2 regions of the Halobacillus sp. AWM4_238 genome follow, and region 1 is predicted to be linked to the other one. Evidence: predicted binding sites of a transcription regulator. Region 1 holds the regulator's gene; the other holds the start of a gene.
What was found. Region 1 encodes NrdR, which represses ribonucleotide reductase genes. Its sites were predicted from a motif close to AACACNATATATNGTGTT; they were not measured.
Positions count from the first base shown of each region.

Region 2: the regulator NrdR is predicted to act here: its motif matches at 6,468-6,485, upstream of ACXACN_RS08215 (vitamin B12-dependent ribonucleotide reductase).

Region 1 covers NZ_JBSWSY010000002.1:1,834,450-1,850,176, reverse strand. Annotated here, with positions in the region: gene hflC (protease modulator HflC) at 1-902, shown strand, start outside; gene polA (DNA polymerase I) at 1,099-3,738, shown strand; gene mutM (DNA-formamidopyrimidine glycosylase) at 3,754-4,593, shown strand; gene ACXACN_RS09565 (manganese efflux pump) at 4,641-5,243, shown strand; gene coaE (dephospho-CoA kinase) at 5,256-5,855, shown strand; gene ACXACN_RS09555 (glyceraldehyde-3-phosphate dehydrogenase) at 5,987-7,021, shown strand; gene speD (adenosylmethionine decarboxylase) at 7,270-7,647, shown strand; gene ACXACN_RS09545 (cytosolic protein) at 7,916-8,290, shown strand; gene nrdR (transcriptional regulator NrdR) at 8,329-8,793, shown strand; gene ACXACN_RS09535 (replication initiation and membrane attachment family protein) at 8,932-10,290, shown strand; gene dnaI (primosomal protein DnaI) at 10,305-11,237, shown strand; gene ytxC (sporulation protein YtxC) at 11,415-12,233, shown strand; gene thrS (threonine--tRNA ligase) at 12,563-14,509, shown strand; ribosomal protein L20 leader region at 14,879-15,002, shown strand; gene infC (translation initiation factor IF-3) at 15,085-15,588, shown strand; gene rpmI (50S ribosomal protein L35) at 15,621-15,727, shown strand, end outside.
Region 2 covers NZ_JBSWSY010000002.1:1,579,308-1,595,034, forward strand. Annotated here, with positions in the region: gene ACXACN_RS08185 (M24 family metallopeptidase) at 1-182, opposite strand, end outside; gene aroQ (type II 3-dehydroquinate dehydratase) at 179-640, opposite strand; gene ACXACN_RS08195 (YqhR family membrane protein) at 686-1,201, opposite strand; gene ACXACN_RS08200 (SA1362 family protein) at 1,547-1,954, shown strand; gene ACXACN_RS08205 (patatin-like phospholipase family protein) at 1,995-2,882, opposite strand; gene mntR (transcriptional regulator MntR) at 3,151-3,582, opposite strand; gene ACXACN_RS08215 (vitamin B12-dependent ribonucleotide reductase) at 3,797-6,370, opposite strand; gene ACXACN_RS08220 (rhodanese-like domain-containing protein) at 6,732-7,112, shown strand; gene gcvPB (aminomethyl-transferring glycine dehydrogenase subunit GcvPB) at 7,749-9,212, opposite strand; gene gcvPA (aminomethyl-transferring glycine dehydrogenase subunit GcvPA) at 9,205-10,554, opposite strand; gene gcvT (glycine cleavage system aminomethyltransferase GcvT) at 10,573-11,673, opposite strand; glycine riboswitch at 11,832-11,921, opposite strand; gene ACXACN_RS08240 (DEAD/DEAH box helicase) at 12,088-13,731, shown strand; gene ACXACN_RS08245 (YqhG family protein) at 13,728-14,543, shown strand; gene ACXACN_RS08250 (YqzE family protein) at 14,651-14,833, opposite strand; gene ACXACN_RS08255 (shikimate kinase) at 14,882-15,364, opposite strand; gene comGA (competence type IV pilus ATPase ComGA) at 15,460-15,727, shown strand, end outside.

The sequences.
Region 1 (15,727 bases):
ATGAAAAACAAAAGAATGACCTCAAAAAGTACGTAAAAGCAGGGGTTACCTTACTAGTTATCATAGGAGTCCTACTCATTGGATTGAATTCCATTGTCATTGCTAAGGAGGGAGAATATAAGGTCGTCCGACAATTTGGGGATGTCGTTAAAATTCATGAAGACCCAGGCCTTAAATTCAAGATCCCGTTAGTTCAAGAAGTATCTACTCTTTCTAAGAAAAAGATGGTTTATGACGTCGATGAGAAAGAGATTACCACGTTGGATAAAAAGCGGATGATTATTGACAATTATGCGATTTGGAGCATCACAGACCCTGAAAATATGATTGCTAATGCACGTACAGAAATGAATGCGGAAGCGAGAATGGGAGAATTTATCTTTTCCATTGTCCGATCTGAATTAGGGAAGATGAATTTCTCTGAAATCATTAACGAAGAGGAGAGTTCAAGAGGAGTTCTGAATGAAGAAATTACGGACAAAGTCAATGAGTACTTGCGAAGAGATGATTATGGAATCGTTGTAAACGACGTTCGAATCAAACGTTCAGACCTGCCCGAAGCGAACGAGGAAGCGGTCTTCAACCAAATGATTACAGACCGTGAAAAAATTGCTCAACAGTATTTGTCCAAAGGGGAAGCGGATAAAAGTAGAATTCGAGCAGAAGTGGATCGTGAAGTCCAGGAAATGCTGTCTACAGCGCGTGCAAATGCTGAGAAAATCCGTGCAGAAGGGGAACAGGAAGCCGCCCAGATTTACAATAATGCTTTTTCTCAGGATCCAGAGTTCTACCAACTATATCGTACGTTAGAATCCTATAAGAAGACGATAGATGGAGAGACGACCATTATCCTCCCTCAGGATTCCCCTTATGCCGAATTGCTCTTAGGATATTTCGAATAAATAATAGATCAGGCTCGCCTTTTTCCTCTCTACTCTAAACATGGTAGAATGATGAAAAAGGCGTTTTTTATTAGGAAAGGGTAGACTCAGGTCCTATAGAAGAACCATACATTGATTCAATAAACGAACGAAGACTAAGGTAAAGAAACAGTATAAGATTCTCCTATGCGAATCTTATACAACGAGGAGTGAGCCTATGGCTGAAAAAGTTGTATTAATTGATGGGAACAGTATTGCGTATCGGGCATTCTTTGCACTGCCATTGTTAAACAATGATAAAGGGGTGTACACGAATGCCGTTTATGGTTTTACCACCATGTTGTTGAAAATTCTTGAAGAGGATCAACCTGATCATTTGCTCGTCGCTTTTGATGCTGGAAAAACGACGTTCCGTCATAAAACCTATGAGGATTATAAGGGTGGTCGTCAAAAAACACCTTCCGAACTATCAGAACAGTTTCCTGTGCTGAAGGAACTTTTGGATGCGTTTGAGGTCCCTTACTATCAACTTGACAATTACGAGGCGGACGATATTATCGGAACCCTTGCCACACAAGCAGGAGAAAAAGGTTTAGAAGTTAAAGTGATATCTGGGGATAAGGACCTTCTTCAACTTGTAAATGAACAAATCACCGTGAGCCTTACGAAAAAAGGGATCACGAATGTGGATACATACACCCCATCTTTCCTCATGGAAAAGATGGAAGTACGTCCAGATCAGATCATTGACTTGAAAGCTCTTATGGGAGATAGTTCTGATAATATTCCCGGTGTTCCCGGAGTGGGAGAGAAAACGGCAGTCAAGCTATTAAAACAATTTGATACGCTTGAAAACTTGTATGAGAACGTAAATGAGGTAAGTGGCAAAAAATTAAAAGAGAAACTGGAAACAAATAAAGAAGAGGCGTTAATGAGTCAAAAACTTGTGACGATCGAACGAGCAGCGCCGATTTCAATCAGCATGTCTGATATTGGATATTCAGGGTATCAATCTCAAAAGGTAAGTGAGTTTTTTAAAGATCTTGGGTTCCAGTCCCTTCTTTCCCGTGTTCAAGAAGGTGGAGCGGAATCTGAAGAAATCCAGGACCTTCCTCAGATTGACATAGAAGTGGTGAACGAAATCCGGGCTGATCTATTCACAGGGAAAGAGTCGGTCGTTGTTGAAATGCTTTACGACAATTACCATACTTCACCAGTGGAAGGCATTGCTATTGTAAATGATCAAAGAAAGTTCGTCTTCTCCATGGAAGATGCAAAAAAGTCAGAAGCGTTTCAAACATGGGCAGAAAGTGCAGAAAACGAAAAATGGGTATTTGATGCGAAACGGACGTGTGTGGCGCTTTTACGTCATGGCATTGAATTGAAAGGGATCACGTTCGATCTATTGCTCGCTTCCTATTTGATTAACCCTGCTGAGAATAACCATGATATTCCTGCAATTGGACACCGTTTAGGTGAGACAGCCGTCAAATATGATGAAGAAGTGTATGGTAAAGGCGCAAAAATGAAGCGACCAGATGATGATCAAGAGTTTTATGAGCATATTGGAAGAAAGGCCTCTCTTCTTTATAACATGAAAGCGGATATGGAAAAGAAATTGAAAGATAATGAACAATATGGATTATTCAAAGAACTTGAAATGCCTTTGGCGCTAATTCTTGGACGGATGGAACATCGGGGAGTTTGCGTTGACGTTCAGCGGTTAGAACATATGGGTGAAGAACTTGAAGAACGATTGAACAAGGTTGAACAAGAGATTTACGAACTTGCAGGAGAAAGCTTCAACTTAAATTCACCTAAACAATTAGGTCCCATTTTGTTTGAAAAGCTCGAGCTCCCTGTGATCAAAAAAACGAAGACTGGTTATTCCACGTCTGCGGACGTATTAGAGCAATTGGAAGATCAACATGAAATCATTCCTAAAATTCTACTGAATCGTCAGCTTCGAAAGTTGAAGTCAACTTATATTGAAGGTCTTCTGAAGGTCGTTCATGAAGAGACCGGGAAAATTCATACACGCTTTAATCAAGCTCTCACACAAACCGGGCGATTAAGTTCTACAGATCCTAACTTGCAAAATATCCCGATCCGTCTCGAAGAAGGTCGTAAGATAAGGCAAGCCTTTATCCCTTCCCAGGAAGGATGGGTCATGTTTGCTAGTGATTATTCTCAAATCGAGCTCCGTGTCCTTGCTCATATTGCTCAGGATGAAAAGCTTATGCAGGCGTTTAGAGAAGGGGAAGATATTCACACCCAAACAGCAAGTGAAGTGTTCGGGGTATCGAGCGATGACGTTACTGGTGAAATGAGAAGACAGGCGAAAGCAGTTAACTTCGGAATTGTATACGGGATCAGTGATTATGGGCTTTCCCAAAGTCTTGGTATTTCGCGGAAGGAAGCTCAAGCGTTCATTGATAAATATTTTGAGAGCTATCCTGGAGTGAAGTCTTATATGGATGACACGGTGAGGGAAGCGAAAGAGACAGGGTATGTATCTACATTCATGAACCGTAGGCGATACCTACCTGATATTAAGAGTCGAAATTTCAATAAGCGCAGCTTTGCCGAGCGGACGGCTATGAATACACCGATCCAGGGTAGTGCTGCAGATATCATAAAGAAAGCAATGATTGACCTTGAAGAAAGACTCCAAGAAGAGAAGATGCAAGCCAAAGTTTTGTTGCAAGTGCATGACGAATTAATCATTGAAGCACCAAAAGATGAAGTGAAGCAATTACAGGAGATTGTATCATCCGTCATGGAAAATACCGTAGATTTAGATGTCCCTCTAAAAGTCGATTCTTCTTACGGGGACACATGGTATGATGCAAAGTAAGAGGAGAATGAAACGATGCCAGAGTTACCTGAAGTAGAAACAGTCAGAAAAACATTGAAACACCTCGCATTAGGAAAAGAGATTGAAAAAGTGTCTGTATTTTGGGGGAACATCATCAAACAACCTCAAGACCCTAAAGAGTTCGAACAGTTACTGATTGGACAGACCATTCAGGACATCGACCGGAAAGGGAAATTTCTGATCTTTCATATGGATGACATTGCCCTTGTCTCCCACCTGCGCATGGAAGGGAAATTCGGCGTGTATGAAGGAGCACTAGAGAAGCCTAAACATACCCACGTAATTTTTCATTTTACGGACGGAACTGAACTCCGATATAACGATGTTCGTAAATTTGGTACCATGCATGCTTTTCCAAAAGGGATGGAAATGGAGAACAAACCACTCATTCTATTGGGACCTGATCCTTTCAATGAAGCTTTCAACGTTGAATATTTCTATGAGAAGCTGAATAAAACCTCAAGAAATATGAAAGCCGTTCTGCTTGACCAGTCGATCGTGGCTGGATTAGGAAATATATATGTGGACGAAGCCCTCTACAGAGCAGGGATTCATCCTGAACGAATTGCGAATACACTGACTAAAGCTGAAGTTGAAAAAGTCCGTGAAGCAAGTATCTCTGTTATCCTTGAGGCCATTGAACAAGGGGGAACGACCATTCGTTCCTATTTGAACAGTCAAGGAGAAATCGGGATGTTCCAGCAGAAGCTTCGTGTTTATGGGAAGCAGGATACAGATTGTGTCCAATGTGGAACTCCAATTACGAAGTTGAAGGTTAGTGGAAGAGGAACGCATATCTGTCCTACATGCCAGCCTTTACACATTCCTAGGTAAACCCCCATATACTATCCCACAGCTTAAGTTATGAAGGTGTGGGATGCATGGGGATTGGCATGTTCATTTTTTTGTTCGTCACGGCAGTCAGCATCGATAGTTTTGGGATTGGCTGCGTATTAGGTTTGAAAAAAGTCGGCCTTACATTAAGAGGCGTCTTTTTAATAGCGATTGTTTCAGGGTGTATGTTTTTGTTGTCCTCCTACTTCGGTCATTTATTAGCGGCAGTTGTGGCAGCGGACGACGCTGAACGTGCAGGGGCACTTGCGTTAATTGGAATTGGTATCTATTTTCTATGGCAGTTTTTCAAAAAAGAGAAGGATAGTGAAGCGAAGAAGGAACCATGGCTTAACCCGGCAAAAGTACTGAATGATCCTATAGCAGCGGATGTTGATCACTCCGGTGGTATCCGTGGAAAAGAAGTATGGCTTTTGGGAGCTGCATTATCTCTCGACACAATAGGTGCTGGAATCAGCGGGGCGCTCATGGGAATTCCGATTTTATTCACAGCGATTATGATTACCGTCGCCACTTTTTTTATGCTCGGTTGTGGGATGTTAAGCGGTTCAAAGCTTAGTGATAAAGCAGAAAGTTTATCCATTTTACCAGGCGTATTACTCATAATCATTGGTTTGATTAAATTATCTTAAGGAGGTGTCAGGATGACTTTAGTCATTGGATTAACGGGAAGTATTGCAAGTGGAAAAAGCACAGTAGCTAAGATGTTCAAAGATATGGCTATTCCTGTTATTGATGCCGATCAAATATCGAGGGATGTCGTGCAGCCCGGAGAACCTGCTTTTCAAGATATCATAGAGGTTTTTGGAGAAGAAGTGATTGAAGAGGGCGGGGGTCTTGATAGGAAAAAGCTCGGAAAAATCGTCTTTGCCGATGAGAAAAAAAGAGAGCGCTTGAATGGAATTGTCCACCCTAGAGTGAGAGAAGAAATGATCAGGCGGCGGGAGCAATATAAACAGCAACAATATCAAGCGGTCGTCCTGGATATTCCTCTCTTATTCGAAAGCAACTTAACTGACTACGTAGAAAAAATTCTCGTGGTTTATGTGGATGAAAAAACACAATTGAAGCGATTGATGGAAAGGGATGAATCGAATCGAGAGGATGCTGAAGAACGCATTCACGCACAGATACCTGTGAAAAAGAAAGCAGATATGGCCGATGCGGTCATTGATAACACGGGATCTGTTGAGGAAAGTTTACAGCAATTAAAAGACATACTTCAAGGTTGGAACATCGTATAATAACACGTCTGGGTAGACGTGTTATTTTTTGTAGAAAGTTTTCATTCTTTATGTAAAACCGCTTACAATATGTTATACTAATTTAGGAATTGGAGAGTAAAAGTATATCATATATAGGGGGCTGGAACAGCATGGGGAAAACAAAGATTGCTATTAATGGTTTGGGAAGAATTGGTCGCATGGTATTTAGAAAGGCTGTGGCGGATGAATCTATGGAGTTGGTAGCCGTTAATGCAAGTTATCCAGCCGAAACAATTGCTCACATGATCAAATATGACAGTGTGCATGGACGTTTTCAAGGGGAAGTCAATGTCGTTGACGGGGACTTAGTCGTCAATCGAAAGAAAATAAAGCTTTGCTCTACAAGAAACCCATTGGAACTGCCGTGGGATGCACTGGATATCGATATTGTAATCGAAGCAACAGGCAAGTTTAAAACCAAAGAAGAAGCAGGTCTCCACTTGGAATCTGGAGCTAAAAAAGTAATTATTACTGCGCCAGGAAAACAAGTAGATGCAACAATCGTGATGGGTGTCAATGAAGAATCCTATAGGCCTGATCGTCACGATGTCATCTCGAATGCCTCCTGCACTACGAATTGTCTCGCCCCTGTAGTAAAAGTGTTGGAGGATGAATTCGGCATTGAAAATGGTTTAATGACAACGGTCCACGCCTTCACTAACGATCAGAAGAATTTAGATAATCCACATAAAGACTTACGACGGGCTCGTGGTTGTACTCAATCGATCATCCCTACATCAACTGGAGCTGCAAAAGCCCTAGGAGAAGTGATTCCGACTCTTCAAGGGAAGTTGAACGGGATGGCCTTGCGTGTACCGACTCCCAATGTATCGCTTGTTGATCTTGTCGTGGATTTAAAGAGGGAAGTTACGACAGAAGAAGTGAATGAAACCTTTGAGAAAATGGCTATGGGCGGGATGAAAGGAATCTTGGAATACAGTGAAGAACCACTCGTTTCCATTGATTACACAACATCTTCATCCTCAGCTATCATCGATGGACTATCTACACAAGTCATCGATGACCGTAAAGTAAAAGTGCTGGCCTGGTATGACAATGAGTGGGGTTATTCCTGCCGAGTGGTAGATCTTGCTAAGTATGTTGGTAATATGATGAAACAAGAAAAAGAGGCCCGCGTGTCATAAACCATTCGCACCCTATTGTATCTATGCTCCTCCCGAAACCAGCAAGATGATATGTACGAGAGGCAGTAAAATATTTCTTGCAAATTAGGGGTAAACCATATATACTTTCTCTTGAACTTCTGAATTTCATATAAATTCATGTCTACTCAAAGGGTTAGGACCTCTCAGGACTAACTTTCCCCCGTGGTAGTGCATGGCTGTTATTTCAGAGGTAATGAAGAGTGAATGTACAAAGGGGGATCCTTAATATGGATACAATGGGAAGACACGTAATTGCTGAACTGTGGAATTGTAATGAAGAAAAATTGAACAATATGTCGTATATAGAACAAGTTTTTGTAGATGCTGCCCTTAAAGCAGGTGCAGAAGTGCGAGAAGTCGCGTTTCATAAATTTGCCCCTCACGGAGTTAGTGGTGTCGTCATTATTTCTGAATCACATTTGACGATTCATAGCTTCCCAGAGCATGGGTATGCAAGTATTGACGTTTATACATGCGGAGACCGCATTGATCCTAATGTTGCTGCTCAGTACATCGTTGATGCACTAGAAGCGGGTAAAAATGAAACCGTAGAAGTACCTAGAGGAATGGGACCTGTAGAAGTACAGCAGTCTCGCGCTCTATAATGGAAAGAGAAGCCGCGCAGTCATTCTGCGTGGCTTCTTTTATCTTTATAAACCATTTGATAGATGGTTGGATTCGACTCCGGAGTTCAACGAATGCAGGGTTCTTAGAGACTAGAATACGAGATAATAGAGCGTCGTTTTCAGGGAATAATCCATAGTGTTTAGAACACGCTCGTTTTCGTTGGGTTTCAATAATCATTTCTTATTTTCATAAGTCATGTTAAAATAAAGGGAGATTATGTCGAATGGAATTGAAGGGGTTAGGTAAGTGAAAGCATTTATTTCCAGGTATTTCAGCAATCATTCCGAAACGAGTGAAAAGCATAAGGATTCTGCGCTTGTCACACACTACTATAAAGCTAAGCATGATGATCTTTTCCGTGCTGTTGAAGGACTGTTTCCGTCGCCTTCAGAAATTGTTGCAAGCTCTAAAGAACGTGGGGAACTGACCGTCAAGTATAAAGGAAACAGACGTGCGTTTATTGTTGTGACGGTCATTATGGTACGTCCTTTTCGAACAGCCGTTGACTTTTCTGTTACCACAGACTCAGGAGGTCCGGTTGATTTTGGGTACAGCCGGAATCTAATCGTTCAGCTTTATAAAAAATTAGACAGTCAGTTCACAACGGTGGACCCTTCCTGAGTACTGCCGAAAAGAAGATGATGTGGAGTTGATCATACGTGAAGTGCCCGAATTGCCACTATAAAAGTACAAAAGTCCTTGATTCCAGGCCCATTGAAGAAGGACAGGCGATCAGACGACGCAGGGAATGTGAACAATGCCAATTCCGATTTACAACGTTTGAACGGATCGAAGAAGTTCCGCTGATCGTTGTGAAAAAGGAAGGCACAAGGGAAGAGTTCAGTCGTGAAAAGCTGATGCGTGGACTGATCCGAGCTTGTGAAAAGAGACAAGTGGCCGTGGAGGAACTGGAAGGCGTGACCATGGATATTGAAAAGGAACTAAGAAATCGTGGCGTGTCTGAAGTCATGAGTGAAGATATTGGTGAAATGGTGATGGAGCGTCTGTCTGACATTGATGAAGTTGCTTATGTTCGTTTTGCTTCCGTATATCGACAGTTCAAGGACATCAATGTTTTCATCGACGAATTAAAGGAATTAATTAAACATGAAGACAATGAATGAGCCTGTTCCGGCTCATTTTCTTTTTCTGGGATTAACGTTTTTTGTAAGGGAGATCTTGATTTTTTAAGATTTGAAATGAATCTTGACTTCCTTATTGAATGAGTGAATAAGCTTTAACGATTGAAGGAGGTGGAGACGGTGAGTTACTCTATTGGCAAACTTCTCCCAGTGGACGGGTTTAAAATTATACGTAGTGGAGAACTGCCTCGTAGTTTTCATCGTTCCTTGTCACATTTATACCAGCCGATTGTAGGGAGATTGGCTGTTTCTCTTTATCATGTCCTTATATCCGAATCGGAAATGGTTGAAGGAGGACAAGTACAGTCTCACCATACCTTGATGTCTTACCTTTCTGCACCTTTGGACAGAATATATGAAGCGAGGGGGAAATTAGAGGCCATCGGGCTTCTACGGACGTTCCGCTCATATGATGAAGACCAACAGGCCGTATATCTCTACTCTGTCCGTCCTCCGTTTTCTCCTGAAGAATTCTTTCTCGATGATATGCTTTCCTTACTGCTTTATCATGAGCTGGGTAAGGAGAAGTATGACCGTTTAAAAAGCCGTTTAGTAAACACTGAACAAACGATTGAGGGTTTTACTGAAGTAACGGCTACTTTTGATGAAGTTTTTCATAATAAAATGATTGAAACCGTCCAAAGAGAAACGGAAGCCATTGCAAAGCAGCAAAATCATCAGCAAGAATCAAGAGGTCCGGTAGCGTCCATGGATCGAGTAGACTTTCATTGGCTGAACCATGCTTTAAAGAAGCGAATGTATCCATCAGAGCAAATCTTAACAGGTCGGAACAAAAAATTAATTGTCCAACTTGCTACGTTGTATGACTTATCAAACACGGAGTTGGAAAAAGCCGTCACATGGGCCATTGATGAAAATCACTACTTAGTTGAAGAAGAGTTGAAGGCAGCCTGTCATGATTTCATGAAGGAACAAACAAATGACAGCCAAAAGGATGCCGCTTTAGATCGTAGAGAGAAAATGAAGGTCGAAGATACACCATCAAGTGGGACGAAAGAAGATCAGTTCATTCAAATGCTGGAGGAGATCTCTCCAAGGGAATTGCTTGAAGATGTATCCAGTGGAAACCGGGCATCAGAGCAAGACTTGAAAATGATTCGTGACGTAATGACGGAACAAGGGATAGAACCAGGGGTTATGAATGTTCTCGTTCATTACGTGTTGTTAAAAACGGATATGAAATTGTCTAAGCCTTACCTTGAGAAAATTGCAAGTCATTGGGCAAGGAAAAATGTCACAACGGTTAGACAAGCGATGAACCTCGCGAAAGCTGAACATCAAAAGTACCAGCAATGGGGTAAGCAGAAATCCTATAAGCGTAAAAATCAAAAAGAAGAAGTGATCCCTGCCTGGTTTAACCAGCAAGAAGGACCTCAACATGAGAAGGGGAAATCTGTACAAGTCAATACAGACGATATAGCAGCAAGGATTAAGAAACTGACTAACAAAAGTAATTAAAAGGGGGGAGACCATTGGAACCTATTCAACAGTCGTTGAAAAAATGGATGCGTAACAACGAACAGTTTCAAAAACGAATGAACCATATGAAAGCGGAAGTTATGGAATCTTCAGAAGTGAAAAAGTTGATGCAGGAGCATGAGGAGTTAACAGAAGAAGCGATCGAGAAACAATTGATCAAACTCTATGAGTACCGAACTCAATCCAAAAACTGTGAAAAGTGTCCGTCGCGTGAAGAGTGTATCAACATCTTACCAGGGTATGTTCCAAGAGTAGAGGTGGAAGGCTCTGACGTGAAATTGATTTATGATAAATGTCGCCGTCAACGGAAGCACGAGCAACAGGAAGAGCAAAAGTCTTTAGTGAGAAGTCTGCATATGCCACGTGAAATTCTTGAAGCCTCTTTAGAGCGGATGGATCTTCAAGACCCTGATCGGGGAGCTGCGGTGGAGCGGACCGTTCATTACATTGAAAACCTAAACGATGAATTGCCAAGTAAGGGACTGTACTTTCATGGACCATTTGGTGTAGGGAAAACTTATTTCCTAGGAGCGATCGCCAATGAGTTAAGCTCGAAAAACATCCCTTCCATGGTCATCTACATGCCCGAATTCGTAAGGGAAATTAAAGCTTCCATTAAAGATGACTCTATGAATGAAAAGATTGAAGCATTTAAGGAAGTTCCTGTACTCATGCTTGATGATATTGGGGCAGAATCTCAATCCGCCTGGTTTAGAGACGAAGTCCTTGGCAGCATTCTCCATTACCGGATGATGGAAAGACTTCCTGTTTTCTTCACTTCAAACTATAATTTAAATGAGTTAGAAAAAGTGTTGATGACGAGTAACCGTGGAGATGTAGAACAAGTGAAAGCGAAAAGAATCACTGAGCGAATCCGCCAGCTTAGTGAAGGTGTCCATGTAAATGGTCGGAATAGGCGCGGATAGCGATTACAAAACTGAAGACACTAGCATGATTCCCACCTCTCTCACATAGATATAACAGGGAATAGCCAACTTTATGTCATAGGTGAATCATCTTTTAATGGTTGATTTTCAGTAAAAGCCCTGAGGTCTTCCATTGAACATAGAAGTTGAATGAAGTCGGGACGAGGGGGAATTCTGGTGTTTTGCATTCATTTTTCTAACCGTACGGAAGCGGTCCTATTCTATAATGCTATTGTCTCAGAACAAAAACTTTGGATTTTCAAGGAACAGAAAGACGGATTTGATGTGAGGTTGATGAATGCTTCTTTAAATGGAGCTTCTTATGTGGAGGCCATTCGAGCTTTTTTACAATTGATTCGGAAAAGGAAAATGCTCGGATGGATGGAAGGTGTGTTGAAATACCGGTACCATTATGAAGATGTCCAAGAAATACAGCGGATGCTTGAAATAGGACAAGACTTCGAAGATAAACCACCAGGGGGCCTCCACCTTCCGCCGATTTACCACTATTTGCGCGCGTTTATCCAGGATTACTTAATTGCCAGAAGTTTTGTAGATTTTGACGAGCTCAGTGCTGCTTGCTTGCAGTCCGTTCATGAATCGCTTATTGATTACACAGGGAAAATCATTGATGAATACAAACAAGAAGAGTCCTATCAACTGTTGGTTGATTCGTGGCGCCATAGGGTCCACCATAAAGACACAGGCGTGCAGTTGCTCCATTTGCTCGATGATGGTCGTTTAACCTATTATCATGATGAAGGGAATCCGATTAGTGAGTCAGAAACGAAGTTGTACATGAAGCAATATCCGGATAATTGTATTGCTCATCTTCCGGTCGAATGGCCGGTCACTCCAGCCCTTGCTCATGCACCTGATGAGTTGATCATTTACTCGGACGAAACCGATCATTCCAACTTGGAGTTATTAATGAATATCTTTGAAGAAAAAGCTTCTTGGAGGCCTAAATCACAATTTCCTTTCAAAATGGGTTGATTTCCTTTTCCTAAATGGATATAATAACGTACATATCTAAACAACGGCTTGGAAAAGGACACGAACATAAAGTGACGCGAGATCAGAGAGAGGAGCCATCGGCTGGAAGCTCCTTGTTGACGGCTTTATTGTTTACCACCTTGGAGCTCTGTCTGTGAACATATGATTAGTAATAGACAGCGTCTGATCCGCGTTAAGGAGAATGAAGCCGCATGGTCAAACTTTGCGGGAATTTGGGTGGAACCACGAGTGATAACGCTCGTCCCTTAGCTTATATGCTGAGGGACGGGCGTTTTTTATATTTATTTTAGATAAAAGGAGTGTTAAACATGTCGAATGCGATTCAAATCAAATTTCCAGACGGTAACATAAAGGAGTTTGAGAGAGGTACGACAGGTGAAGAAATCGCACAGTCGATCTCCCCTGGCTTGAAAAAACAAGCCCTAGCAATCAAGTTAGACGGCGAACCATATGATTTGAGAAGGCCGATTGAACAAGATGGTGACATCGAAATCTTGACATATAAAAATCCAGAAGGTTTGGAAGTGGTCCGTCACTCATCTGCTCACCTAATGGCACAGGCGATTAAACGTCTGTATGGCAACGTGAAGCTTGGTGTCGGTCCAGTAATTGAAAACGGATTTTATTATGATATCGATATGGAAGAGTCTCTTACACCTGAAGACCTTCCTAAGATTGAAAAAGAAATGCAGCGCATCGTCGATGAGAATTTAGAAATCGAACGCATTGAGCTTTCACGTGAAGAAGCGATTGAGAAGTATAAAGAGATCGGTGATGATTTGAAACTGGAGCTGATCGAAGCGATCCCTGAAGGAGAGCAGGTGACTATCTATCAGCAGGGAGAATTTTTCGATCTTTGCCGTGGGGTCCATGTTCCGCAAACAAGTAAAATCAAAGTCTTCAAGCTTTTGAGCATTTCTGGTGCCTACTGGCGTGGAGACAGCGATAATCAAATGTTGCAGCGGATTTATGGTACAGCGTTTGAAAAGAAAGCTCACCTTGACGAGTACTTGCAAATGCTTGAAGAAGCAAAAGAAAGAGATCATCGTAAATTAGGGAAAGAACTAGACATTTTCACAGTCAATCAAAAGGTCGGCCAAGGATTACCCATGTGGCTTCCAAAAGGAGCAACTATCCGTCGTACAATTGAGCGTTACATTGTAGACACAGAGGAACGCCTGGGATATGACCACGTTTATACACCGGTACTAGGTAGTGTGGACTTGTACAAAACAAGTGGGCACTGGGATCATTATCAGGATGATATGTTCCCGACAATGGAAATGGATAACGAAGATCTCGTTCTTCGTCCGATGAACTGCCCACACCATATGATGATTTACAAAAATCAACTGCACAGCTACCGTAATCTTCCGGTACGTATCGCTGAGCTAGGCATGATGCACCGTTACGAAATGTCCGGCGCACTTGCAGGATTGCAGCGTGTACGTGCAATGACATTGAATGACGCCCACATCTTCGCTCGTCCGGATCAATTGAAGGATGAATTCAAACGTGTTGTTCGTCTCGTACAGGAAGTGTATCGCGACTTTGGTATCAATGATTACTACTTCCGCCTTTCCTACAGAGATCCTGAGGATAAAGAAAAGTATGTCGACAATGACGCGATGTGGGATAAAGCCCAGGCGATGTTGAAAGAAACGATGGAAGATATGGAGCTTGAATATGTAGAAGCAGAAGGAGAAGCGGCCTTCTACGGTCCAAAACTCGATGTTCAAGTGAAGACAGCTCTTGGAAAAGATGAAACACTGTCTACTGTTCAATTAGACTTCCACTTGCCAGAGCGCTTCGACCTGACATACGTTGGAGAAGACGGAGAAGATCACCGTCCCGTTGTTATTCATCGTGGAGTCGTATCAACAATGGAACGCTTTGTTGCTTTTCTTATTGAAGAGTATAAAGGAGTATTCCCAACTTGGCTCGCTCCAGTTCAAGCGAAGATCATCCCAGTATCCGCGGACGTACATCTTGATTATGCGAAGAAACTTGAAGATGAATTACGTGAAGCAGGAGTGCGTGTCGAAGTCGATGAGCGTAACGAGAAAATCGGTTACAAGATCCGCGAAGCTCAAATGCAGAAAATTCCATTCCAGCTTGTGGTTGGTGACAAAGAAATCGAAGACCATGCGGTTAACGTCCGTCGCTACGGGGAACAGAATTCCGATACTAAACCGGTGGAAACATTCAAACAAGAAATCCGCAACGAAATTGATCAAAAACTGCTACGGAAGTAAAAGAACAAAACCCGAAAGCTTTCATAAGCTTTCGGGTTTTTGGTTTCTTTCTATCTATTCAGCTATATGGCAGGATTGTGGAAGACTCAGTTTCGAGATACTTATATGGCAGAGGGGAATGGGGAGACTCCTGCGGAAAGCGAGCTATTCCCCGCAGCCCCCATCCACTCAACAAAAGTCTCGAAACTGAGTCTTCAAGAAAAGGGAGCTATAGTGGAAGAAGATGTATGGTTTGGCCATGTAAAAAAGCCTTGATTTTTGTGGGTTCATGGCTTATCCTAGTTTAAGTAGTCATGTCGACGGAGTTTAGTTGTTGACATGCATCATAAGGCATGCTATTATAATTTAGGTAACTGAATGAACGGATCTAGAGACAAGTAGGAGCACCCGCTTCTCACCTGATCGACGCATAGCGCAGTTGGCAGGTCACTTATTCCTTTGATTATTAGGAGTCGTGTGGGTGCAGTATGTGTACCGACACTTTTTTTATTTGCATCAGGAAATCTTGTCGATGACAGATCTCATATAAGTTTTCTAAAATTTGTTGGAGGTGGCTCGATATTAGCAAGGATAACATGAACGTTAATGAAAAAATCCGTGCCCGTGAAGTTCGTCTGATCGACGTGAATGGTGAGCAACTTGGAGTTAAATCACGTAACGAAGCTCTTGATATTGCAGCAAATGCAAATCTTGACCTTGTTATGGTGGCACCAAATGCGAAGCCTCCGGTTTGCCGAGTGATGGACTACGGTAAATATCGTTTCGAGCAGCAAAAGAAAGAAAAAGAAGCTCGTAAGAAACAAACGGTCATCAAAGTCAAGGAAGTTCGTCTCAGCCCAGGGATTGAAGACCATGACTTTAATACAAAACTTCGTAACGCACGTAAGTTCTTGTCTAAAGGTGACAAAGTGAAAGCATCTGTCCGTTTCCGCGGGCGTGCAATCACACACAAAGAACTTGGACAAAAAGTACTTGAACGCATGGCGGATGAGTGCAAAGACATTGCCCAAGTTGAGACCAAGCCTAAAATGGAAGGTCGTAGTATGTTCTTAATGCTTGCTCCTCTTAACGAGAAGTAAGGAACTGAATCAAGTTAAAGGAGGAAATTCACATGCCAAAAATGAAGACCCATAAAGGTTCTCAAAAACGCTTCAAAAAGACTGGAACAGGTAAGGTGAAACGTTCTCACGCTTACACTAGCCACTTGTTCGCGAACAA
Region 2 (15,727 bases), 260 kb from region 1:
TCGGACGCTTGTTCCGTATAACGGAAATCTGTAATTAATACCGCTTGATCTCTCGTCACTAAAAGAGCTCCGGAAGAACCGACAAATCCTGATATATACCTTCTGTTTTTAGGACTCATAATTAAGAGACCGTCTAGTTCCTTTGAAGCGATTGCTTTTCTTAAATTTGAAAGTTTACTCACGAATGATTACTCCCTTCACTTTCTATCTTTTGAATGATCCCCGATGTAGCTATTCGGTAGCCATCGATACCAAAACCGACAACTTGCCCCGAGCATACCGGTGCCAGCATCGAGGTATGGCGGAAAGGCTCCCGTGCATGGACATTTGAAATATGGATTTCTACCACAGGTTTTGAAATCGCACTAATGGCATCCCGCATAGCAATGCTCGTATGTGTATAAGCTGCAGGATTTATAATGATGCCTTCAGCTTCTTCCTCTGCACGCTGTATCCAGTCTACAAGATCGCCCTCATGATTGGATTGAAAAGATGTCACTTCATACCCCTGATCGCCGGCCACCTGCTCAACCAATGTTACAACATCTTCAAGAGATTTTTTCCCGTACGTATCTGGCTCTCTTTTACCTAACCTATTCAAATTCGGGCCATTGATTAAGAACAGCCGTTTTTTCCCCATTCACCCATCCCACCATTTCCAAAATTGTCATACACTTTAAGTTTATCATACTCTCCCTTCGTTTGAATAAGAATTCACTGTCTCATTGAACTCCCTATATTCATAGGAAATGGAATATCCAATAAAAATCCCGTATAAAATAAACAAACACCCTGTTGTAACCCATGTATCACTGTTTAATTCCATAAAAGTTGGAATAGCCGGGAAGATAGGGGTTAATAAGAAGTAAACAATCGCCCATAGCGTTATTCCATATAATGCTCCAGGCCACATCCCATTCGTTTTCTTCAAGAGAAGGTAGTAAATGAGAGCCGTGCCTAAAGATAAAATACCAACGATGAGAACGGCTAATACTTCAGCAAGCCATGTCCCTGTCCAATCCGTCTGCCAAAAAGAACGGAAAATAAACGATGCTGGAGAAACCTCCGTAAAATTGAAATAATAAGCCAATGCCCCTAGACCGCTCCATAATATCCCTGCCGTAAAACCCGTAATCAATGCTTTTGCTATGACACTTTGTTGTGGCTCTTGTTGTCTTTGATCTTTTTGTTTTTCAGCCATTTTCATCACCTCTATCCTCATTTTAACCAACCCCAAATTTTTCATGCTCTTTTCAATTGTTGGGCTAGTGATTCGGAAAGAATTGAGGTAAAATAGAAGTCCAACCATTATTTATAATCTTTTGTTTAGAAAAGCCCTTTGAAGGAAAGAGTTTAATAAAACATACTCTTTCACAATCAAAAATATAGATGGGCCTGCATATTTTACTCTATAAAGGAAACAATCTTAAATAGCACATAACAGCCTACAATCCGCCGCACCTGATGATGAAAAGTGTTGAAATAAGGGTATAGTTCAATAACCAGATATTCATAGTCGACCATTTCGAGAAGGGAGGAAAATATCATGCGTAATTGGATGACTCCTGTCATTTACACATTGATCGGGCTGGCCATCTTCTTTGTTGGCATTCAGCTGTTTACGAACACAACTGGCTTCCTCACCAGGATCGTCACGATGATCGGAATTGCTGCTCTCATTTATGGAGCCATATACTTCTTCTTCCTCCGCAAACGCGGTTTTGGTGGAGCGACAGGCGGGAACCGGAATGAGATGAAAAAATACAAGCAAGCGGTCAAACAATCCAAACAAAAATACAAACAACCTACACCTGCCATTAAGAAAAGTCCTGTAGCGAAAGCACAAGCCAAAGCCTCTACATTAGGGAGAAAAAACAGAAAACGTTCCAACGGGCCACAGCTTCGTGTCATTGAAGGAAACAAAAGCAAAGGAAAAAATCGAGCCACTTTTTAATGGCTCGATTTTTTTATTTCTATACGAATAACGTTAGGAATCATCTGCTCCACCTTCTCAAAAATTTACTCGCGTGTTCGCGACCTAAATCCATTAAGGCTTCTTTTTCTTCATTACTCATGTCAAAATCTGTTGTCTCCACCCCATTCACCGGGATGAAGATAATATCCTTACTCAGTGTTTTGGAAATGTATCTTGCATCATGAGCTTGTTGCATCGTTTTAAAAAGGGCATGAAACATTTGAATGGCGTTCCTAATCTTCTGCTCTGGCAGTTTATCAGGCTCGTCACTTAACTTCATTCCAATGATCGGCCTGGTCCGACAACCGTCCTGCTTCTCCCAAATCCACAAGGGGAAATTACTTAACACTCCCCCATCTACGATAATGGACCGGCCACGCTTTCCATGAATTTTAACCGGAATGAAGAAGTAGGGGAGTCCCGAACTCATTCTTACCGCTTTTGCTACAGAAAAAGTGGCTGGGTCTATGCCGTAAACTTTCTTCAAATCATCAGGGATGACGACAATTCTCCCTAACGTCAAATCAGAACAAATCACTTTCAAAGACCCAGGCGGCAGGTCTGCGAAAGTTCGGACACCTTTTTCACCAAGCCAGTCTTCAAGCACATTCTCCAACTGGTTCCCTTTATAAAGCCCCATCCGGTAATACAAAAGGAGCCATTTCATAAATGGAAACAGGCGGTCGGTCAATGGAACATCTACTAAACTGAGAAACGAAAGTTTTTTTAGTCTTTCCTTCAGTTCTTTAGCTGTGAATCCTGCTGCTGTTAAACTGGATAATATAGCTCCAGCAGATGTTCCAGCCACTCGTTTAAATGTGTAGCCTTGCTCCTCCAGTTCTTCAAGAGCCCCAATGAAAGCCAAGGCCTTCACACCGCCACCGGAGAAAACTCCGTCCACTTTCATCCTGCTTCACCCCGCTTTATTTCATTATAAACGCGCTTTTGGCAAATTAGAACGAAAGCAAACGAATCGGATTGTCCTGCTATTATTTATGGTTAATGGTGACTGACAAAATCGATGAAGGTTTTGCTACTTTTAATCGTTATTTGTAATTGCATTGGGATTGATTAGAGGCTTTCATAAGCGATGACAAGAATCGTATAACCAATAGTAATTGGTAAGCTCATCGAGAAAAAAGCTCAAAAAAACGCATGGAAGACCATGCGTTTTTTCACTCATCATTTTGTTCTTCATTCTTCTTTTGTACTTCTCTTAACGAATCCACCCGCTCTGGTTTTTCATCAAAAAATTGAACAAGATCACCGATACGGTCAATTGAATTCCAACTCATGTGGTGTTCAATTCCTTCAACATCGTCATAAATGTTCTCCTGATCGACCCCTATGATCTCCAAGAACTGCTCCAATAACTCGTGACGATATACGAGACGCTTGCCGACTTTCTTTCCTTTTGGTGTTAAAATCAATCCTCGATATTTTTCATAATTCAAGTATTGGTCGCGGTCTAGTTTTTGAACCATCTTCGTTACGGATGATGGATGCACCTGTAGGTTTTCTGCGATATCAGAAACACGTGCGTATCCTTTATCTTCAATCAAAATATATATTTGTTCAATATAATCTTCCATGCTAGGTGTCGGCATGTTGAACCCCCAATACCCTGTCTTATGTACACGCCCTAAACTGTTTGACGGACGGTTTGTATAGCATATGTTTCCACAACAAAATGATACACCAGATTCTTACCAGTGACAAGCAAGGCCTGTACAGAAGATTTTCCCTATTGGTATGAAGGGCAAAGAAGATTCATCCTAACGATAGAAAAGGACCGGTCGTTTAAACGACCGGTCCTTTCTATTACAATCCACATTTTAGTTGAGCATTACAATTCGTACATGTATTGCATCCACCAATATCCTCAACGGTACCCTGGCGACAAACCGGGCACGTATCTCCAACTTCAGATCCAATTGTCACCTTCGTCTTGTCAAGTTCATGAATGGTATCCATAAGAACAACACGTGGTTTCTTGTCTTCAGATTCGAAAAGTTCCGTCTGTTCTCCCTGGAAGTCATTTTCTTCTGCTTTCAAGGATAATACTTGACTATCCCTACTTCCATCCACATACACCGTACCGCCTTTGGCACCTCCACGATAAAGTCGTTGATACACTCTTTCCACTTCTTCTACAGTGTATCCTTTAGGAGCATTTACCGTTTTAGATATACTGCTATCTACCCATCGCTGAATGATGCACTGCGTATCGGCATGTGCCTCAGGGCTCATTGTCATCGCGGTGATGAACCAATCAGGTAGGTTATTTGGATCTTGCTCAGGGTGAGCATCCAAATACTCCTGAAGAATATCTGCTTTCACCTCGATGAACTTACCCAATCGACCGCTCCGGTAATAAGAGAAGGAGAAGTAAGGTTCCAGACCTGTACTCACACCTACCATCGTACCCGTACTTCCTGTAGGTGCAACGGTCAAGAGATGGGAGTTTCTGATTCCATAGGTAAGCACATCCTGACGAATATCTTCGGGCATTTCCTTCATATAACCAGTTTGTATGAAACGTTCACGCAGTTCTTTTGTTTCTGCATCCGTTTCCCCTTTTAAGAATGGAAAGCTTCCTTTTTCTTTAGCAAGTTCAACGGACTCACGATAGGCCGTTGTCGCAATAGCTTCAAAAATTTCATCCACCAGCTGATTTCCTTCTTCTGAACCATAAGTGGTTTCACAGTAAATCAACAAATCATGCAGCCCCATAACACCAAGCCCGATCCTCCGTTCTCCCAGGGCTTGTACTTTGTTTTCTTCTAAGAAATAAGGGGTTGCATCAATAACGTTATCCTGCATACGTACACCACGACGGACCGTTTTCTTCAGCTTCTCAAAATCAACCTGCTTGCGATCCTTATCTGCAACATTTGCCAGGTTAACGGCCGCTAGATTACAAACGGAATAAGGAGCAAGAGGCTGTTCCCCGCATGGGTTGGTAGCGACGACCTTTTGTCCATATGCGGTGGCATTTGTTTTCTCATTGGCGTTATCAATAAAGAATATGCCAGGCTCAGCCGAATACGTCGCGCAAATGTTGATGAGATTCCATAGTTCGCTCGCTTTCACTGTGCGGTATGTCCTTACACCAAATCCGCGCGCTTCCCATTCACGAACATCCCCACTTTGGTGCCATTCTCCATTGTATATTTCCATTTCTTTCTCCGTGTATGACTCAACATCTGGAAAACGAAGTTCATATTCAGTATCATTTTCCACGGCTTGCATGAATTCATTCGTGATACAAACAGAGATGTTGGCACCTGTTAGAAACTCAGAATTATGGACGGTATAATTTCCACCGAGGTGAAGCTTTTCTTCTGCTTCCTGAATGCTTTGGTCCGTAAACCCGCCTTGACCTTGAATGTGCTTATAATTGACTACACTTTGATACAAGTCTTTCTCCGTTTCAGTCAAAGGTGTAAACTTCAATTTATCTTTTGCTAACTGTTTAATCGCCTCGTCTTCAGTGTTCTGAATAAGGAAACGAAGGATTCTCGGGTTTTGCATCTTAGAAATAATAAACTCGAGAATATCAGGGTGCCAGTCGGATAACATAATCATTTGCGCACCACGTCTTGAGCCGCCTTGTTCAACAAGGTGTGTAAGTTTCGCAATATCATCGAGCCAGGACACGGAACCTGAAGATTTCCCATTTACCCCTCTAGCCAGCGTATTCCGAGGACGTAACGTCGATCCGTTCGTGCCGACTCCACCTCCGCGAGACATAATCTCCATCACCTGCTTGCGGTGATCTGATATTCCTTCTCGAGAGTCTTGGATGTACGGCATCACATAGCAGTTGAAATACGTTACATCTGTTTGTGAACCTGCACCGTACAACACACGTCCAGCAGGAATGAAGTTCAACTCTGATAACTCTTCATAAAATTCGTTGAAGCTCTGTTGTTTCTTTTCTGGATCCGTTTCTACTTCCGAGAGCCCCGATGCATTACGAAGTGCAATTTGTTCGTAGTAGACTTCCAAAGGTTTATCAATGGTATCGAGATTACGATTAATCAAGCCTGTCTTTCGTTCTTCTTCATGTTCGAGAACATTCATGAATTCATTTTCCACTCTCACAACTGCTTGGTGAGATTGCCAATCAATCGAATGAATAAACCCAAATCCTCTAGCAGGAAACTTAGGGTCGTCCTTGACTGTAAGAACAACGAAATCTCCTTCTGCAAGAGTCAACTTTTCTGTATCTTTAAACGCATATCTATCAAGCATTACGAGTCTTGAAACACCTTTGTGTGTAATCGACATAGATTCTGTGATTTCATGAACCTGCGGAAACTGCCTGATGTCTGCATTGAGGCGGTCCACATCAATTTTTTTGTGTACATCGGTGGAGGTCGTCGTCTGCATGTTAGCATCTCTCCCTTTGAACTAAATACTATTTGATATAAGTAACATACCACATATGCAAAAAGATAATCAATATATTGTGTTGTAATAATTTTCAGTCACCATATATTGTGCTGTTGAACGAATATGTAGAATCTTGTCAATCAAAAAATCGTGAGATATAGACCGAATAGTAAAGGGAATAGAAGAAAAACCTGTTCCTCATTGTTTCTTTGAGCTTTTTCATCATTTGCATCCCTATCTATTCTTCAAACCTCGACAAAATCATACTTTTCCTCAAGTTTCAGAAAAATTTTTTTGAAATACTCCCCATTCCCTCCTATAATAGATAGAGGAATAGAGAAATGAGGGGGATGGAAAGATGGATTTATGGATCTTAATCGCAGCGATTCTATTGATTATCGCTTTCGGTTTGTATAGATTCTTCAAAGCAAGAAAAATCATGACCACATTACCAGAAGACAAATTCCGTGAAGGGTACCGAAAAGCCCAGTTGATTGATGTCAGGGAGCCAAAAGAATTTGATGGCGGCCACATCTTAGGGGCACGGAACATTCCATTGTCTCAAATGAAAAACCGCCTGATTGAAATTCGTAAAGACAAACCTGTTTATCTATACTGCCAAAGTGGCGCCCGCTCTGCGCGTGCTGCCATGATGCTCCACAAGCAAGGGTATGAAGACCTCAATATGCTTGAAGGTGGATTCAAGAAGTGGAATGGCAAAATCAAAGCTAAAAAGTAACCACCCTCCCGGTTCACCAAGAACCGGGATTTATTTTTTTCCTCAAATTAAACTATAGATCCCTTTTCTTGAAGACTCAGTTTCGAGACTTTTGATGAGTGGATAGCGGCTGCGGGGAATGACTCGCTTTCCGCGGGAGCGCGGTGAGCCTCCTCGGACTGCGTCCTGTGGGGTCTCACCCTGCACTTTTTTCCCGCAGGAGTCTCGCCATTCCCCTCCGCCCCATTGCCATATTAGTATCTCGAAACCACCTCCAGGATTAGGCGCATTCTATACGTATTAGGAGCTGTAACACAAGGCTCCCATCGTATAGGAGCTCACAACCGCTTTCTTATTATAGGTTGTGATGTTGGAAGATGCTCCTTCTTGGTATAGGGGTTCGTCTCTCACATTATTGAAAGGGGTGGTTGGGAAGCTGCGAGACTCCCGCGGGAATGGATTGGCTGACGAGACCCCGCAGAGCTTTAGCTCGAGGAGGGTTGCCGCCATCCCCGCAGGAAAGAGAGTGGCTCCCCCCCTGCCGCTCAACTCAGCAACGAACCCTGAACCATCTCGAAACTGAGTTTTCAAGAATCCTGCCATATTGTTGAAGAGATAAAACCCGGAGTCCATATGTAGGTGGACTCCGGGTTTTTGTTATTGCTCTTTTTGGTATCTTAAAACAGGTTTACGTGCGGCTTGAGTTTCGTCCATTCGACTGACGATCGTTGTATGAGGAGCCTCCTGGACCTTTTCAGGATCATTCCTTGCTTCGTCAGCGATTTGAATCATACGGTCAATGAAATCGTCCAAGGTTTCTTTTGATTCCGTTTCTGTCGGTTCAATCATGAGTGCTTCTTCCACATTGATCGGGAAATAAATCGTTGGTGGGTGATAGCCGAAGTCAAGTAAACGCTTGGCCATATCCAACGTGCGTACTCCAAGTTTTTTCTGTCGCTTTCCAGACAAGATAAATTCGTGTTTACAATGGCGGTCGAATGGAAGGTCAAATTCTTCTTGAAGACGGCGCATCATGTAATTCGCATTGACGACGGCGTATTCACTTACTTTCTTCAACCCTTCCGGCCCCATTGTCCGGATATACGTATACGCACGGACGTTAATACCGAAGTTTCCATAGTAAGGCTTCACTCTTCCGATTGATTGAGGGCGATCATAATCGAATACGTACAGATTATTTTCTTTCGTCAAAATCGGTGTTGGTAAATACTCCGCGAATTCTGCGGTTACTCCGACAGGACCTGAACCTGGTCCTCCGCCACCGTGAGGGCCTGTAAACGTTTTATGAAGATTCAAGTGAACGACATCAAAGCCCATGTCTCCAGGACGTGCATAACCAAGAATCGCGTTAAGATTGGCTCCATCATAATAAAGCTTCCCACCCGCTTCATGCACGATAGCCGCCATTTCTTCAATATCCTCTTCAAATAAACCGAGTGTATTCGGGTTGGTAAGCATCAATGCTGCCGTTTGTTCATCGACCACTCGTTTCAAGTCTTCTAGATCTACGAGACCTCGTTCATCTGACTTGACCGTGACAGCTTCAAAACCTGCGACTGTCGCAGAGGCAGGATTTGTACCGTGAGCCGAGTCCGGCACAATAACTTTCGTCCTGTTCATCTCACCTTTTGCTTCATGATAAGCACGGATCATCATCAATCCTGTCCATTCCCCATGAGCGCCGGCAGCTGGCTGCAAGGTAACGGTATCCATTCCAGTGATCGCAGCCAAAGACTCTTGCAGATCATACATTAAATGCAGTGCCCCCTGGACACTTTCCACCGGCTGGTACGGGTGGATATGACTGAATCCAGCCAGCCTCGCAACATCTTCATTCATTTTTGGATTGTATTTCATCGTACAAGATCCAAGAGGATAAAACCCTGAATCGACACCGTGATTTCTTTTAGAAAGAGCGGTGTAGTGGCGCATAATTTGTAATTCACTTACTTCTGGAAGGTCTGGTTCGCTTTTTCTAACATAGGCTTCACCGATCACCTCATCAACGTCCGTTTCGGGTACGTCGAATTCTGGTAAACTGTAACCCGTTCTGCTTTCTTGGCTTAATTCAAAAATCAAAGGAAAATCCTGATTAGACATGAAGATCCCCCACTTTCTGGACAAACGTATCGATTTCTTCTTTCGTCCTGATTTCTGTTACGGCTACTAACATACAGTTCTTCAGTTTTCCATCAACCTCACCAAGGTCATATCCTCCAATGATTCCTTGATCAAGAAGCATGTGGTTGAACTCTTTTATGTCTCTGTCTAATTTGATGACTATTTCGTTGAAAAATGCCCCATCAAACAAGATTTCTATGCCATTTTCTTGGAGCTGCTTCTTCATGTAAGCGGCTTTTTGGATATTCATCCACGACATCTTTTTCAATCCTTGTTTACCAAGCGAAGACATCGCTACGGACGAAGCTAGAGCATTCAATGCTTGGTTAGAGCAAATGTTGGATGTGGCTTTATCACGACGGATGTGCTGCTCTCTTGCCTGCAGGGTCAGCACGAATCCGCGACGGCCCTCTTCATCGACCGTCTGACCGACGAGTCTGCCTGGAACTTTTCTCATCAATTTCTTCGTTGTCGCAAAATAGCCACAGTGCGGTCCGCCATATTGTGCTGGTATTCCGAACACCTGGGCATCTCCTACAACGATATCAGCTCCAAATTCACCCGGAGGGGTTAAGTATCCTAGTGCGAGGGGGTTGCTTGATGTAATCATCATCGCTTTTTTCTGTGTATCCACAATAGATCTAACTTGCTCCAATGGCTCGATTTGACCAAAAAAGTTCGGGTACTGGACCACAACACTTGCCGTGTCCTCATCGATTTCTCTTTCTAATTGTTCGAGGTCAGTTTTCCCGTCTTTATGGTCAATCTCAACCACTTCAACACCTGGGCCTTTTACATAGGAATGGATTACCGCTAACGATTCAGGATGAATGGCTTTTGATACGAGAACTTTTTTCTTCTTCGTTTGGCCTGCAGACAAGTTCACTGCTTCAGCCAAAGCTGTTCCGCCATCGTACATGGAAGAGTTCGCTACATCCATCCCTGTTAATTCACAAATCATCGTCTGGAATTCAAAGATGGCTTGCAACTCCCCTTGAGAAATTTCAGGCTGATATGGGGTATAGGCCGTATAAAATTCCGACCTGGAAATCACATGATCTACTATAGAAGGAATGTAATGATCATAAACACCAGCTCCAAGAAAAGAGGTATGAGATTTTAAATGAACGTTCTTCTCAGCAAGCCCCGTCAATTCTTTCATCAGTTGAAATTCATTTTTAGGCTCTTGGATATCCAAATCACCTTTAAAACGGATGCTTTCCGGTATGTCTGCAAAAAGTTCATCGGAGCGCTGAACACCGATTACATCCAGCATTTCTTTTTTATCTGTTTCTGTCATGGGCAAATAACGAAACTCCATGCTTTCATCCCCCTTGAATTATCTTTTATAGAAAGGTGTTTGGACCACTTTCGCTTTCAGTTTCCTTTTACGGACTTGAACCGTCACTTCTGTTCCCTCAGTCGTGTATTCTTTATTGATTAGTGCCAGACCTACGTTTTTACCAAGAGTGGGTGATTGTGTCCCAGTAGTAACAAATCCAATGACCTCTTCTCCGTTCAGGACGTCATAATGGGTACGAGGAATTCCCTTGTCGATCATCTCGATCCCCACGAGCTTTCGTCCAGGTCCCTCTTCTTTCTGTCTTTTCAAAACGTCCTTACCAATGAAGTCTGCTTCTTTATTCACTTTCACAGCAAAACCCAACCCAGCTTCAATTGGGGTAATCTCTTTACTCAGTTCTTGACCGTACAAGGCAAGGTTCGCTTCAAATCGAAGAGTATCACGAGCTCCAAGTCCAACAGGTTTCAAGCCAAACGGTTCCCCAGCCTCAAGGATTGCCTGCCACAACTGAGCGCCGGAATCTGAGTGGAGATAAATTTCAAACCCGTCTTCCCCTGTATATCCTGTGCGGGAGACAAGAGCCTCACCATCAACACCCTTCAATGTTACTCCTTGTTTGAAACGGAAAAACTTAATGGCTGAAAGCTCCGTGTCTGTGAGGGTCTGAAGCGCTTCTTCCGCTCTCGGCCCTTGAACAGCTAACTGTACGTATTCATCAGAGACGTCTTCCACGGTCAGGTCACCTTCTTGATGTTCTTTCAACCACTCATAGTCCTTTTGACGGTTCGCTGCATTAACAACCAGGAGGTATTTGTCTTGATCCAGATGGTAAACGATCAAATCATCAACGGTACCTCCGTCTTCATAACACATGATTGTGTATTGAGCTTTCCCTGGTTCCAGCTTAGACACATCGTTGGTCAGCATTTTTTGAAGAAAAGGAAGACTATCCGGGCCTTCAACCATCACTTCTGCCATATGAGACACATCAAACAACCCTGCAGCTGTTCGTGTCGCGTGATGCTCCTCTTTGATACTGGAGAACTGTACAGGTAAATCCCATCCACCAAAATCAATGGTTTTTGCTCCGAGTTTCTTATATTCAGAGTATAATGGTGTTCGTTTTAAATCTGCCATTGGAACCACTCCTTATCACTATTTCGCCCATAAAAAAAGAGACCTCACCGCTTGTACGGGAGTCTCTGTCCGTTTCACCAGAAAGTTTCACATCAGGGAGACCTGACGCTTGCTTCTTGGGTGGTTTGCACACAAATTGCAAACACTCTCCAGAGGTGCGTCCTATAGAGGTCTTTTTGCCTGAGAGATTCACAAATGAATGCTTGCTCCTTCGGCGCCATGTTTATGGTCTCTCCCTCTACAGTCATTCGCTTTCGTATTTTCTAGATTTTACCGGGCATACTATTGTGTAACGTTCACACAATGTTTTGTCTATTTTCAGCATCATTATATCACGCGGCTTCCACAAAAGACATGATAATTCTACAATAATTCGCAATCTTTTATCAATCCTATAGATGGAGGGCTACTCATATGATCGATATTCATCCAGACCAGTCATTTGTTGGATTACTGAGCGAAAACTTGGAACATCCAGACAAACTAGCCACATGGGATGGTTTTAAGCTTGCTTATCAGGCAGCTCAATTTAAAACCGTACCAAAATTCGATGGACTTCTTGCTCTTGAACACCTTCCGCATGTAGATTTTATGGAACATCAAATTGAAGCAGCAGAAACTGCGGTCCATCAAATGAATGGACGTGTGATTCTTGCAGACGAAGTAGGACTCGGAAAGACTTTGGAGGCAGGACTGATTTTAAAGGAATATATGATTAGGGGAAGAGCAAAAAAGATTCTCATTTTGACACCTGCTTCCCTTGTGAACCAATGGATTCAGGAACTAAATGAAAAATTTTATATTCAGGCGGCTACTCCAAGGAAGAAACAAGCCTCATGGAAAGAATGGGATGTGACCGTGACATCCATCGATATGGCCAAACGCGAAAACCACAGGGAAGTCATTCTAGATATTGACTATGATCTAATCATTATCGACGAAGCTCATAAATTGAAGAACCACCAAACAAAAAATTATCAGTTTGTACAATCCTTGAAAAAGACTTACTGTCTTTTGTTGACAGCTACGCCTATTCAAAACAAATTGAGTGATTTGTTTAATTTAGTATCCATTCTTAAACCTGGTTACCTCGGAAACCTGACTGATTTTAAGAAAAAGTACAAAGAAAATGCCGACGATACAGATAATATCCAACATATCCATTCCCTCGTGGGTCATTTGATGATCCGAAACCGAAGAAAAGACACCGGTCTCGATTCTTCCAAGCGTAAAGTCGTCAATGAGCGCCTTTCGTTTTCGGATGAGGAAATGGCTATGTACAAAAAACTAGAACATCTGAAAGCTTCCCACCCCTCCTTTACATGGCTGACACTTGCTAAAGAATTATGCTCGTCGAGGGAAGCTTGTTACATGTCTCTGAACCAATTGAAGAAACATGCACCAGAAGAAAAAGCAGACGTATACAACGAATATATTGAAGCAATCGGACAGGTACCTCATCATGTAAAAGCAAAACGGATGACGGAACTTATCGAAAAAACTGGAGAAAAATTCATTGTATTTACAGAGTACCGTGCAACCCAATTTTATTTACAATGGTATCTTCAGCAGAACGGGATTACATCTGTCCCCTTCAGTGGAAAATTCAATAAGAGTAAAAGGGACTGGATGAAACAATTGTTTAAAAACAAGGCCCAAGTGATGGTCGCTACAGAAGCGGGCGGAGAGGGGATCAATCTTCAATTTTGCCACCACATGATCAACTACGACCTTCCTTGGAACCCGATGCGACTCGAGCAAAGAATCGGACGCATTCACCGCTTTGGTCAGGAGCACGATGTTAAGATCTTTAATTTTGCGATTAAAGATACGATAGAGGATCACATTATGAAGATGCTGTATGAGAAAATCGAAATGTTCAAAAATGCCGTCGGCGACCTGGACCATATTCTTGAGCAGATACCTGGGGGGTCGTTCGAACATCAAATCCAGTCCATTCTCAAACAATCGGAAAGTCAAGGAGAAGTAGACATTAAACTGAACAACTTGGTCAGTTATGTCGAACATACAGTGAACGAAAGGAGAGAATCGAGTTGAATGCTCACAATCCACATACATCGTTCGTCAAGAAGTTCTTCTTGTCCCATGGTTGTTCGATAATAAATGATGCTCCTTCTCATTTCACTGTCCAACTGACAAATGAGATGGATGAGGAAATCATGAATCGACCATTTTATTGGCATTACATGAAGAAAATGAATAGAGAAGGCACCCCTATGACATTGACATTCAGCGATACGGAACAGAAACAAATGGGTGGGATTTATCTGCATGCGGGTACACCTAAACTGCATCGTTTGTATAGTACAGCGATTTCAAAAGCACGAACAGCCAGACTCTATGAAGTGATTCATCAAACAACAGGTCAGAACCGGGCCATGAGCCCCTGGCTGGTTGTAAATGGTCTTCTGCACTTTCGCGGAAAACATACAAAGGACGAACCCATCTCCATTGGAATCAACCTAATCCACGGGACAATGATGCTTGGAATGATGGACAAAATCATAAACATGGAGTTTGAAACAACCGTTTCAGATTATACGTTTCCGATGAGGGCAGTCATCTCCCTTTCTCATGCTTATAAACGTATGGAACGTCATATTGAAACATATGTCCATTCGCTCGATCATCAATGGGCGATGGATTCTCTACACCACCTTGAAAAAGAAACCCACTTGCTTGAGTCTTTTTATGAGTCTGAAGACATTGGTTTGGAATCATTCACGAAAGAACGAGAACAGCTCGACAATCGGTATAAGCCCTATATAGAAATGGAAGTCATCAATGGTGGTTTGTTTTATATTTCACAGGAAACCAGCAAGGCCTGGCTACAGAACGAAGGAGAATAGTGGACAATCCTACCAAGGTAGATCTGTGGTTCCAAAGATTGAAGCCCTTCCTTTCCTGAAATGACGAAAAAGCCGCTGATATACATTCAGCGGCTTTTCTTATTCTTTCAATGATTGTTAATTCGTTTCCTTTTAAACATTTTCAAAGCGAAAGGAAGCAATCCGAACCAGTAAAAGGAAGATTTTTTGGAGGGCTTGGATTCTTTTCGTTGCTGCTTCTCATCCTTAGACATGTGCATATACTTGACAACTTCTTCTGTCAAAAACTTTACATAATCATTCTGATTCATGAAAACCCCTCTTTTTCCATTGTTGCCTTTAGTATGCTCCGAACCTTGCTATTTTAGACGTGAGACTATTTCTTCGGTGATTTGTTCAGGGGTTTTCCGGTCCACTTCTACGACGATGTCTGCCGCTTCTTCATACAAACGTAGTCGCTCGTCAAATCGTTTTCTCTTTTCTGAGTCATCGCCTTCCCACAAAGGACGATTCTTATCTCCTCTCAGCCTTTCGACAATCGTTTCCCATTCCGCTTTTAAGTAAACGACGGTTCCCTTTTGCATAAGCGCTCGATTTTCTTCCCTTAGGATGACCCCTCCTCCTGTAGATACAACAACATCTTCCTTTACGTTTTTCAAAAAGGATGATTCTTGATCCCTGAAGTATTTTTCTCCTTTTTCGGCAAAAATGTCCGGGATCTTCATTCCTTCCGTATCTTCTATCGCCTGATCCATTTCTATGTAAGAGGAATTCGTTTTTTCACTCACCATTTTTGCTACGGTAGACTTGCCACTGCCCATGAACCCTATTAAAAAAACCACTATAATTTTCCTCCTTTTTAAAATTGTTGCAGGAATTAAGAGCTTTTTGTCGAATGGTATAAAAGGTCAAATCCTATGAAAGAGGTGGTAAATGATTGAAATCGATCGCTCAATATGCCCATGACCTTATTGTTTCTGCTATCCAGCAAACTGCTACGGACATCCATTTTTCCCCCTATGAAGATACAGCCACCATCCATTTCCGCATTCACGGCAACCGGATCTTCCACTCGACGACCCCACTTCCCATGTACAAAAAGCTTCTTTCCTATTTTAAGTTCACTTCTGGAATGGATATAGGAGAACATAAACGTCCTCAAAACGGTACGATCCAACACCGCTCCAACCAAAGCATCTTCGACC